Regions from separate parts of the Nonomuraea sp. NPDC049158 genome, predicted to be linked through region 1. Evidence: riboswitches for the same ligand, from Rfam matches in the RefSeq annotation. Region 1 holds a riboswitch; the other holds the start of a gene.
What was found. Region 1 has a riboswitch for cobalamin ahead of AB0B61_RS36300 (ribonucleoside-diphosphate reductase subunit alpha). Riboswitches for the same ligand answer to the same signal wherever they lie in the genome.
Positions count from the first base shown of each region.

Region 2: another riboswitch for cobalamin. It lies ahead of AB0B61_RS55100 (CbtB-domain containing protein); the one in region 1 lies ahead of AB0B61_RS36300 (ribonucleoside-diphosphate reductase subunit alpha).

Region 1 is NZ_JBEZDM010000021.1:159,768-165,478, forward strand. Features, by position in the region: gene glmS (glutamine--fructose-6-phosphate transaminase (isomerizing)) at 1-854, shown strand, start outside; gene AB0B61_RS36290 (SAM-dependent methyltransferase) at 928-1,695, shown strand; gene AB0B61_RS36295 (tripartite tricarboxylate transporter substrate-binding protein) at 1,802-2,767, shown strand; cobalamin riboswitch at 2,772-2,966, shown strand; gene AB0B61_RS36300 (ribonucleoside-diphosphate reductase subunit alpha) at 3,092-5,263, shown strand; gene AB0B61_RS36305 (ribonucleotide-diphosphate reductase subunit beta) at 5,290-5,711, shown strand, end outside.
Region 2 is NZ_JBEZDM010000062.1:24,117-29,827, reverse strand. Features, by position in the region: gene AB0B61_RS55125 (DUF1232 domain-containing protein) at 1-99, opposite strand, end outside; gene crcB (fluoride efflux transporter CrcB) at 249-611, opposite strand; gene AB0B61_RS55115 (DUF190 domain-containing protein) at 620-973, opposite strand; gene crcB (fluoride efflux transporter CrcB) at 970-1,461, opposite strand; gene AB0B61_RS55105 (phosphoesterase) at 1,794-3,287, shown strand; adenosylcobalamin (AdoCbl) riboswitch at 3,546-3,694, shown strand; gene AB0B61_RS55100 (CbtB-domain containing protein) at 3,696-3,884, shown strand; gene AB0B61_RS55095 (CbtA family protein) at 3,893-4,633, shown strand; gene AB0B61_RS55090 (histidine phosphatase family protein) at 4,640-5,305, shown strand; gene AB0B61_RS55085 (VWA domain-containing protein) at 5,325-5,711, shown strand, end outside.

The DNA of each region.
Region 1 (5,711 bases):
CCGACGCCGAGCCGGCCAGCGAGTTCCGCTACCGCAACCCGGTCGTCGACCCCGACACGCTCTACGTCGCGATCAGCCAGTCGGGGGAGACCTACGACACGCTCGCGGCCGTACAGGAGCTCAAGCGCAAGGGCGGCCGGGTCATCGGCATCGTCAACGCGGTCGGCAGCGCCATCGCCCGCGAGGTCGACGGCGGCGTCTACCTGCACGCCGGGCCCGAGGTCTCGGTCGCCTCGACCAAGGCGTTCACCTCGACGTCGCTGGCGTTCGCGCTGCTCGCGCTGCACTTCGGCCGGGTGCACGACCTCTCGCCCGCCGACGGCCGCCGCGTCTGCGAAGGCCTGCGCAGGCTGCCCGGCCAGATCGAGGAGATCCTGGCGCAGGGCGACAAGATCGCCGAGCTGGCGAAGAAGTACGCGAACTATCCGAGCATGATGTTCGTCGGCCGGGTCCGCGGTTATCCCGTGGCCCGCGAAGGCGCGCAGAAGCTCAAGGAGATCTCCTACGTGCACGCCGAGGCCTATCCGGCCAGTGAGCTCAAGCACGGGCCCCTCGCGCTCATCGGCCCCGAGATGCCGACGGTGGCCATCGTCCCCGACGACGAACTGCTCGACAAGAACCTCACCACGCTCGGCGAGATCCGCGCCCGCGGCGGCAAGGTGCTCATGGTGGGCCACCGCGAACCCGACGCCAAGCTGGCCGACGACGTCATCGTGGTGCCGAAGAACGAGATCGAGCTGGACCCGATCCTGCTCACGATCCCGCTGCAGCTGCTGGCTTACCACGCCGCCGTGGCACTCGAGCGTGATGTGGATAAGCCGCGCAATTTGGCTAAGAGCGTCACAGTCGAGTAACTGCTACGACACGGCGGCCACAATAGGCACATAGCCCGTGATAAGTGGACCGGCAGGACTTAAGATCGAAACTGTGCCCGAGTTTCATGCTCAGACGCCAAATCTCGCACGAATGTACGATTACATGCTCGGCGGCACAGACAACTACGCCGTCGACCGCGAGGCGATCGACCGGCTTGCGGCACTGATCCCGCAAGCCGTCCTGCTGGCGCGTGCCAACCGGGCCTTCCTCCAGCGTGCGGTCCGCCACCTGGCGGACGCGGGCATCCGCCAGTTCCTCGATCTGGGCAGCGGGCTGCCGACCCAGGGCAACGTGCACGAGGTGGCGCCGGAGGCGAAAGTCGTCTACGTCGACCGTGACCCGGTCGTCGCCACGCACGCCAGGGCGCTGCTGGAGGAGGCGGGCCGGGCCGTCTTCGTCCAGGCCGACCTGCTCGACCCCGACGAGGTGCTGGCACAGGCGTCCCGCTTCCTCGACCTGCACGAGCCGGTGGGCGTCCTGCTGGTCTCGATCCTGCACTTCATCCCGGACGCCCGCGACCCGGGCAAGATGGTGACCAGGCTGCGCGAGGCGGTGGCGCCCGGCAGCTACCTGGTGCTCACCCACGCGACCTCGCGGGGGCGGTTCGACGAGGGCGCCACGCCGCTGCGCCGGCCCACGCCGGCCGGGGCCGGCACCGACCGGACGCCGAGGGAGATCCGGGCGTTCTTCGGGGACTTCGCGCTGGTCGAGCCGGGCCTGGTGCACGCCCCGGACTGGCGGCCCGACCGGCCCAGGCTGGTCAGCGAGCCCTCGCTGCCGTCGTACCTGCTCGTCGGTGTGGGCGAGAAAACTTCATAGTTCTTCCCGACTTTTCGTGATCCCAGATAATCACAACCCTGATGTGTAACAGTGCGTTAAGTGTCAGTGACGTGGGGTAGTTAATGGGGTGCGAGGGGAGGACGCCATGCGCCGACGGGGGTTCTTCGCGCTCGGGCTGGCGGTGGCGGCCTGCGCGACAGGATGTGGCACGGAGGGGAGCCTCGGCGGACGTGCCGTCAGCGCGGCCGGCCTCTCGGGGCGCTTCGCGATCGTCCCCGGCGCCGGACGCTGGGCCCGCGTCACCAAAGCGCTCGTCAAGACCGCCCGCGACGCCGGTTTCCCGGTCTCCGGCACCCCGCCCGTCACCCGGATCACCGTCACCGGGCTGCCCGCGCTGGCCGCGACCGAGCTCAACAACGGGCTGTCGCTGCTCGACACCGCCACGCCGCTGGCCCGGCTCACCGGCCAGATCGAGGTGGTGGTGGTGCCCGCCCACTCCAAGTTCGCCACCTTCGACCAGTTCGGCGCGCAACTGGTCGCCCACCCCGACCGCACGCCGCTGACGGGCGGACCGCAGGGCGAGCCCGACCACCTGCTGTTCGGGCTGATCGCCAAGGGTCTCGGCGCCGACACCCGGCAGGTCGACTACACCGGCTTTCCCGGCAGCGAGGAGGCTGCGGCCGCGCTCCTGGGCGGCAAGGCCGCCGCGGCGACCGGCACGCTCGCGGACTGGCGCCGCGCCATCGGCAAGGGCCTGGTCAGGGTGCTCGCCGTCTCCAGCGCGCGCCGGGTGGACGGCATCGAGGCGCCGAGCCTGCTGGAGTGCGGGGTACGGGTGGACTTCGCCGACTGGTGCGCGGCCGTGGGGCCCGAGGGCATGTCCGACGACGGGAAGGCCATCGCCATCCGGCTCTGCGACGAGGTCACGGGGTCCGACTCGTGGCGGGCGGCCTGCCGGGCGGAGGGATGGACCTCGCTCCCGCTCAGCGGCGACGACTTCGAACAGTGGCTGGCCTCGGAGATCGGCAGGACCAGGGCGGTGCTCCGCGATCTGGGCATGCTCGACGCGGGCGACACAACATGCTGGGGTAGTTGCGCCAACGGCCACTAGATGTAGGATCCTGCTCGTCGCTGGTTCGCCCCTCGGGGCGGAGCAAAAGGGAACCCGGTGCGATTCCGGGGCTGCCCCGCAGCGGTGAGCGGGAACGACCGCCGTCACGAGCACTGGAGACTTCCGGGAAGCGACGGCCAGTAGGAAGCCTCGACCATGCCCGCGAGCCCGAAGACCTGCCGGTGACGTTGGGGGAGCCGGCCGGCTCCGCCCATCGAAGTGTCCATGGCCTCGAGGGAGGGCCGGGGGCGTCGCGGCCGGGGATTCCAGGGCCGTCGTGCTCTCGCGCGCCCTCACGGGGATGAGCTCGCGAGGAGAGAGCACGTGACGCAGATCATTGAGACTGATGGTCGGCCGGTCGCCATTGACCGGCGGCTGGCGATCGAGGAGGCCGCCGCCCGGGTGATCACCGATCCGGCGAACTCCCGGCTCGCCGCCCGGCTCCTGGCCGAGGAGATCGCCGACGAGGCGGCCGGGCACGGCGTGCGGACCTTCTCCGAGTCCATCGCCGCCACCCACGCCGCCGGGCTGATCCAGGACTCGCTCGCCGCGTTCGTCGGCGCGCACGCCGCCGAGCTCGACGCGCTCGTCTCCGGCGAGGCGGACGACCGCTTCGAGTACTTCGGCCTGCGTACGGTCTATGACCGCTACCTGCTGCGGCACCCGGAGTCGCGGACGGTGCTCGAACGGCCGCAGCACTTCCTGCTGCGCGTGGCCTGCGGTCTGTCGGAGACGGTCGCCGAGGCCGCCGAGCTGTACGGCCTCATGTCCACGCTGTCGTACCTGCCGAGCTCGCCGACGCTGTTCAACTCGGGTTCGCGCCGGCCGCAGCTGTCGTCGTGCTTCCTGCTCGACTCGCCGCGCGACGAGCTCGAGTCGATCTACGACCGCTACGGGCAGGTGGCCAGGCTGTCGAAGTACGCCGGGGGCATCGGCATCTCGTGGACCCGGGTGCGCTCGCGCGGATCCCTCATCAGGGGCACCAACGGGCACTCCAACGGCATCGTGCCCTGGCTGCGTACGCTCGACTCCTCCGTCGCCGCCGTCAACCAGGGCGGCCGCCGCAAGGGCGCGGCCTGCGTCTACCTGGAGACCTGGCACGCCGACGTCGAGGAGTTCCTGGAGCTGCGTGACAACACGGGCGAGGACGCCCGGCGTACGCACAACCTCAACCTGGCCAACTGGGTGCCGGACGAGTTCATGCGGCGGGTGGAGGCCGACGAGGTCTGGTCGCTGTTCGACCCCAAGGAGGTCCCCGACCTCACCGACCTGTACGGCGAGGCGTTCACCCGCGCCTACCGCGCCTACGAGGCCGACGGCCGCTACGTCCGGCAGCTGCCCGCCCGGAGCCTCTACGGCCGGATGATGCGTACTCTCGCCCAGACCGGCAACGGCTGGATGACCTTCAAGGACGCCGCCAACCGCACCTCCAACCAGACGGCCCGGCCCGAGAACGTCATCCACCTGTCCAACCTGTGCACCGAGATCCTCGAGGTCACCAGCGACGGCGAGACGGCGGTGTGCAACCTCGGCTCGATCAACCTCGCCGCCCACCTGACCGCCGAGGGCGTCGACTGGGCCCGGCTGCGCACCACCGTCCGTACGGCGGTGCGCTTCCTGGACCGGACCATCGACCTGGGCTTCTACCCGACCGCCCAGGCCGAGGCGGCCAACAAGCGCTGGCGGCCGATCGGGCTCGGCGTGATGGGCCTGGCCGACGTCTTCTTCGCGCTCAGGCTGCCGTTCGACTCGCCCGAGGCGCTCGGGCTGTCGACCCGCGTCGCCGAGGAGATCGCGCTGGCCGCCTACGACACCTCCGCCGACCTGGCCGTGGAGCGCGGCCGGCATCCGTCGTACGAGGAGACCAGGGCGGCGGGCGGCGTCCTGCACCCCGACCACTACGGCGCCGCCGCGTGGCCGCGCTGGGCGGAGCTGCGCGCGAAGATCGCCGCGACCGGGCTGCGTAACTCGCTGATGGTCGCCATCGCCCCGACCGCGACCATCGCCTCCATCGCCGGGTGCTACGAGTGCATCGAGCCGCAGGTGTCCAACGTGTTCAAGCGCGAGACGCTGTCAGGGGAGTTCCTCCAGGTCAACCGCTACCTGGTGGCCGACCTGCAGGCCCGCGGGCTGTGGACGCAGCGGATGCGCGACGACCTCAAGCGGGCGGACGGCTCGGTCCAGGACATCGCCGGCCTCCCCGACGACCTCAAGACCTTGTACCGCACGGCCTGGGAGCTGCCGCAGAAGGCGCTCATCGACCTGGCCGCGGCCCGCCAGCCGTACATCGACCAGTCGCAGTCGCTCAACCTGTTCATGGCCAGCCCGACGATCGGGAAGCTGTCCTCGATGTACGCCTATGCCTGGAAGCAGGGCCTGAAGACCACCTACTACCTGCGCTCGCGCCCGGCCACCCGGATCGCCCAGACGACGATCGCGCTCGACGCCGTCGCCTGCTCCTTGGAGAACCCGGAAACCTGCGAAGCCTGCCAGTAGTAGCCCCTCGAACGGAGACCCCCGCAATGCTGCTCGACCCTGGCATGGACCTGACCCTGCGCCCCATGCGTTACCCGGACTTCTACGAGCGCTATCGCGCCGCGATCCGCAACACCTGGACCGTCGAGGAGGTGGAGCTGCACTCCGACCTCGCCGACCTGGCCAGGATGACGCCGCAGGAGCGCCACCTGATCAACCGGCTGGTCGCCTTCTTCGCCACCGGCGACTCCATCGTGGCCAACAACCTCGTGCTCAACCTCTATCAGCACGTCAACGCCCCCGAAGCGCGCCTCTACCTCAGCAGGCAGCTGTTCGAGGAGGCCGTACACGTGCAGTTCTACCTGACGCTGCTCGACACGTACCTGCCTGACCTGGAGGAACGGGTCAAGGCGTTCGCCGCCGTGGAGCACATCCCGTCCATCAGGGACAAGGCGGAGTTCTGCTTCCG
Region 2 (5,711 bases), on a different contig from region 1:
CGGCCGGAGGACTGCCAGCGCCGCGATCAGCGCCAGCCAGGTGACCAGCAGCGCGACGGCGATCCCGATCAGCAGATCCCATCCCCACCAGCCGGTCATCCCCGCTCCCCCGTTCCGTGCTCCGCCACGGTGAGACCGCTCTCGGTGGCCGGTGCCGTAACAAGTGAGAGCAACGATAGCTTCCCGCTGAAAGCCGCCACCACGGGGATCCGCCGGGTCACAGACCGATCAGCGACAGCACGCCAGACTCAGCCCGTCACAGCATGGGCCAGCGCGAACCCGCACACGCCCGCGCCCAGGCCGCCGGCCACGCTGGCCAGCACATTGGCCCAGGCGACGAAGCCGGCGCCGTCCTGGACCAGCCGCAGGGTCTCATAGCTGAAGGTGGAGTAGGTGGTCAGCGCCCCGCAGAACCCGGCGCCGGCGAAGGCCATCACCGCGCCGTCGGCGGGCAGCCCGGCCAGGAGGCCCAGCAGCGCCGAGCCGGCCAGGTTGACGGCGAAGGTGCCCCACGGGAACAGGGAATCGTGGCGCGCCTGGACGAGCCGGTCGGCCAGGTAGCGCAGCGGCGCGCCGATCGCCCCGCCGAGCACCACCAGCGCCACGGTCAGCGGGCCGGTCATCGGGGCTGCCCGCTGCTGGGGCGGCCGACGTAGCGGATCACCTCTACCTCGTCCACGACGGCCAGCCCCTCAGAGATCAGCTCGTCCAGCTGCGGCAGGAAGGCCCGGATCCGTTCGGCGGCATCGACGATGACGATCGACACCGGCAGGTCCTCCGACAGGGACAGAATGCGCGTGGTGTGGATGTGGTTGGAGGCACCGTAGCCCTCTATGCCGCGAAAAACGCTCGCGCCGGCCAGCCCGGCCGCGTGCGCGCGGTGGACTATCTCGCGATAAAGCGGCTTGTGGTGCCAGGTGTCGGTGTCGCCGACGTAGATGGTCAGCCGTAGCGCCGCTCCGGCCAGTTTCACGCTCGCCTGCTCTCTCGGACGTACCGGCGGGCCGCCGCACGCGCCGCCGCGCTGCCGGCCCACACCGCGGTCAGGGCCAGCACGGGGGTCAGCGCCAGGTACGCCAGCGCCGTGCGAGCCGCGTCGCCCGCCAGCAACTGGTTGATCTCCAGGATGTACGTGGAGAAGGTGGTGAACCCGCCCAGCACGCCGACGCCCAGCAGCGGACGCACCCATCCGGGCGCGGACCAGACCTCGGTGATGGCCACCATGAGCACCCCGATCAGCAGACAGCCGACGGTGTTGATGGCCAGTGTCGTCCACGGAAAGGCCCCGGCCTGGCGCGGAAAGGCCACGCCCAGGCCGTAGCGGGCCAGCGCACCCGCCGCGCCACCGAGCGCGATCACCCCCAGCGTCGCCCACGGAGCCCGGCGCAGCTCGGCACGCTGGGCGGGCACACGCAGGTCGACGTCGGCGTCCACGGGTCGCTTCGCTTCGGGACGAGACATGAAGATCCTCCTACCAGCAGCACAGAACAACCTCTGGTAGGGACCGTTGGCGGCTGGGTGCCACGGTTGCCCGCCACCGGATCGGCGGCGAGGCGGTGGGCCCCACCACCGCGACCTCCTCCACGGAGGTTCCCCTCGACTATACCGATCGGCCCCAACAGGACCTGGCAGCGACCTCGGCCCGCCCCGCATCAGCGGTTCCGGGCTTGGGCGGGTTCCGGATGGGATCAATGCACTGTTCTTGCTCGTCCCGAGCGGCGTTCACACGGCGTTCAGTGGGCTCTTCGAGGCTTGCGGGTCGGCACCCTATCTGCACCACGAAAGGCTTCATCGTGAGGAACAACAAGGACGAACAGGCCGAGTCGGCCGGGCTTTCCCGGCGGCGGCTGGTCAAGTACGCCGGTGTCGGCGCGACGCTGGCCGCCGCGGCTCCCCTGGTGGGCGGCACCGCCGCGCAGGCCGACGACGAGCGCTCCTTCGGCAACGGCGCCGGCAATGGCCGAATGTGGCGTGCGGGCGATCACCACGTCCACTCGGAGTACAGCGGTGAGTTCGACACCAAGACCAATCCGCCGACCTTCCACAAGGGCGCCGACGCGGTCTACCCGATCGTCACCAACGCGATCATGGCCAAGTACTTCGGGTTGACCTGGGCGATGTGCACCGACCACGGCGGCCCGACGCATTCCAAGGTGAACCTGGAGCAGGCTTATCCCGACCTGCTGCGCTCGCGTGTGCTCGTACCCGAGGTCCTGCAGTTCTGGGGCATGGAGTTCGACGCGCCGGCGCTGGACCACCACACGTTGATGATCCCGCACCACGCCGACGAGGCGCGGCAGTTGTTCGAGTTGGAGAGCCGCTTCGCCAAGCACGACGCCTTCCCGGCCGACGCGGGCCGCGACACCGAGGCCAAGATGGTGGAGTTCCTCAAGGCCGCCCGCGGCATGGGGCAGAAGCCGCTGGTGATCGCGCACCACGCGGCGCGCTCGGCGACCGGGCTGGGGGTGTGGGGTCAGGACACCCCGCGTGAGTTCCGCAACGGCAACAACGTCGCCCCCGACGTGTACGTGGGATTCGAGGGCGCCCCCGGGCACCAGGCGGGCCCCCTGAACGGTGGCGCGCGCGGCGGGTATGGCAACCACCCCACCTACGGCGGCTTCGACCAGATGACCGCGCGGGTCGGCGGCCTGTGGGACTCGCTGCTGGGCGAGGGCCGGCACTGGTGGATCACGGCCACCTCCGACTCGCACGTGCACTGGACCCGCGGCGGTTCGGACTTCTGGCCGGGCGAGTACAGCAAGACGTACGTGATGGCGCGCCAGGACTACGGCGACATCATGGACGCCCTGCGCAACGGCCGCATCTTCGTCGCCACCGGGGACCTGGTCACCGCTCTCGACGTCACCGCCGGCAACCAGGGCCGCCAGGCCACCGTGGGCGAGACGCTGGTGGTCAACCGGCGTACCCGCACCGACGTCGAGGTCGAGATCCGGTTCCGGCCGCTGGAGGGCAAGAACGGCAACGGCGAGCGCCCCGAGGTGCGGCGCGTCGACCTCATCACCGGGCAGGTGAGTGGCGTGAGCGCCAACCTGGACGCCGACACCAACCCCACCACGAAGGTCGTGGCGCGCTTCGGCCCGGGCGACTGGCGCCGGCAGGGCCGGGACTATGTCATCCGGCACACGCTGCGCGACGTGCAGACCGACAGCTACCTGCGGGTACGCGGCACCAGCACCGACGAGATGGAGCCGGCGGCCGACGGCAAGGAGAGCCCGTGGCAGGACCTGTGGTTCTACTCCAACCCTGTCTTCATCCGCGTCCGCTAACCCGCTAGCCCGCTGACCTGGGGCGGTCCCGCACACGACGCGGGACCGCCCTCTCTCCGCGCAAAGCGTCGGCCGGCGGCTGCGAAGCGGCGGACTTCGCCGTGGGCGATGAACTCGCGAGCACGCCGGGCGCGACCGTACACCTCCAACCTGCGCTCCATCCCGCCGCGAGTGGCACCCGCCACCAGCCGTGCGCGCCTCACACCACCGACGTCTGGCCTCCTTGATGTGTTGACGCGAACGGGAGGAAAGGATACGTTCCGGTAGATTTCACGGTTGTCCAAGGGAAATCCGGTGAGATGCCGGTGCGGACGCGCCACTGTATCCGGGACGTAGATCCCGGGAGCCAGGTCGCTTGGACCTCCGTGACCTCATTTGTTGGGACGCGTCATCCCTGAGGAGGCACTGATGAGTGGTCTGTCCGCTCCTACCGTCATTCCGTTCCCCCGTCTGCGGCTGTGGTTGCTGGCCGTGCCGGTACTGCTGCTGATCGCCTACCTGGTGCTGATGGACAACGGAGCCATCTCGCAGACAGGTGCGTACCTGCACGAACTCATGCACGACGGGCGTCACCTGCTCGGCGTGCCCTGCCACTAGACCTCGGCATGGTACGCACCCTGCTGGTCAGGGGCCTGCTTCTGGGCCTGCTGGCCGGATTGATCGCGGGCGGCTTCGCCTTCGCCTTCGGGGAACCGCAGGTGGACAGTGCTATCGCGCTGGAACAGGCGCACGCCGCGCAGGAACCTGGCCATGACCACGGCGAGGAGGAACTGGTCAGCAGGCCAGGCCAGAAGGCCGGGCTCTTCCTCGCCACCGGCCTGTACGGGCTGGCCGTGGGAGGGGTCTTCGCCCTGGTGTACGCGGGTCTGCGGGGCCGGGTCGGCCCACGGTCGGAGGGCGGGCTGGCGCTCGCCGCCGCCGGGTCGGCGTTCGGGGCGGCGATCCTCGTACCATTCGTGAAATATCCGGCTAATCCACCGGCTGTGGGAGACCCGGAAACGATCAACAGCCGGACCGCCCTCTATGTCGTGATGATCCTTGTCGGCCTGGCCGCGATCGCGATCGCGGTGGCCACCGCGCGGCGGGTGACCGCCGGGCCATGGGCGCGGTGGGTCGCGGCGGGGGTGGCGTTCCTGGTCCCGGTGGTCGCCGCGTGGCTGCTGCTGCCGACCGTGGACGAGGTGCCCGAGGGCTTCCCCGCCACGTTGCTGTGGCAGTTCAGGCTCGTGTCGCTGGGGACGCAGCTCGTTTTCTGGACGGCCTTCGGCGTGCTGTTCGGGTGGGTGAGCGACCGGGCGGCGCGGCGGGCGGCGGCCGTACCCGCGACCGCCGCCTCGCCGGGCTGAGCCGGCGTGCTGTTCGTCCGGCACGCCAGCACGCCGGGGATGCGGACCGCCTGCTTTCCCGTGGCCGATGAGAACGCCGACCCGGCCAGCCTGGCCAGAGCACACGACTTGGCCGGCGCACACGGCTTGGCCTCGGTTGCCGTCGACCCGGTGGTGACGGGCTCGGTGGTGACAGGCTCTATGACGACCGGCTCGATGGCAACCGGGTCGGTGGCGACCGGCTCAGCGGTGGCCGGCTCAGCGACGTGGGTTGCTCCCAGTGCTGCGGCGCGGCAGACCGCTGCCGCGCTCGGCCGGGAAGCGTGCGTGGTCGCCGCGCTCGCGGAGGCGGATCACGGCCGGTGGCGCGGCCTGCCGTACGGGCGGGTCGCGCAGGAGGAGCCGGACGCGCTGGCGAGCTGGCTGGCGGATCCGGACGCGGCACCGCATGGCGGGGAGAGCCTGACCATGCTCGCGGCGCGGGTGGCGGACTGGCTCGACTCAGTACGCGGGGAGCCCGAGGCGGTCGTCGTCTGCGACGCGGGCGCCATCCGGGCGGCGCTCGGCCACGCGCTGGGACTGGACCCGCCGCGCGCCGCCCGTTTCGATCTCGCGCCGCTGTCCATCACCGAGCTGACCGTCACGCGAGGCGGCTGGCGGGTCGCCCACGTCAACCGGAAGATCCTGTCTTGAACGTACGGAAGGTCCTGTCTTGATCGTCTCGTATCCGTTCAGCGCCGTCGTCGGGCTCGACGACCTGAAACTGGCGCTGGTGCTCAACGCCGTCTCACCACGGGTGGGCGGTGTGCTGGTACGGGGTGAGAAGGGCACCGCCAAGTCCACCATCGTGCGCGCGCTGGCCGCCCAGTTGCCCCCGGTGAACGTGGTGCCAGGCTGCCGGTTCGCCTGCGACCCGGCAGCGCCCGATGCCGAGTGCCCGGACGGCCCGCACGAACCGGACGCCCAAGGTCTGGGCCGCCCGGCCGCGTTGGTGGAGCTGCCGGTGGGCGCCTCGGAGGACCGCCTGGCCGGCTCGCTCGACGTGGAGCGGGCGCTGACGGAGGGGGTGAAGGCGTTCGAGCCGGGCCTGCTGGCGGCC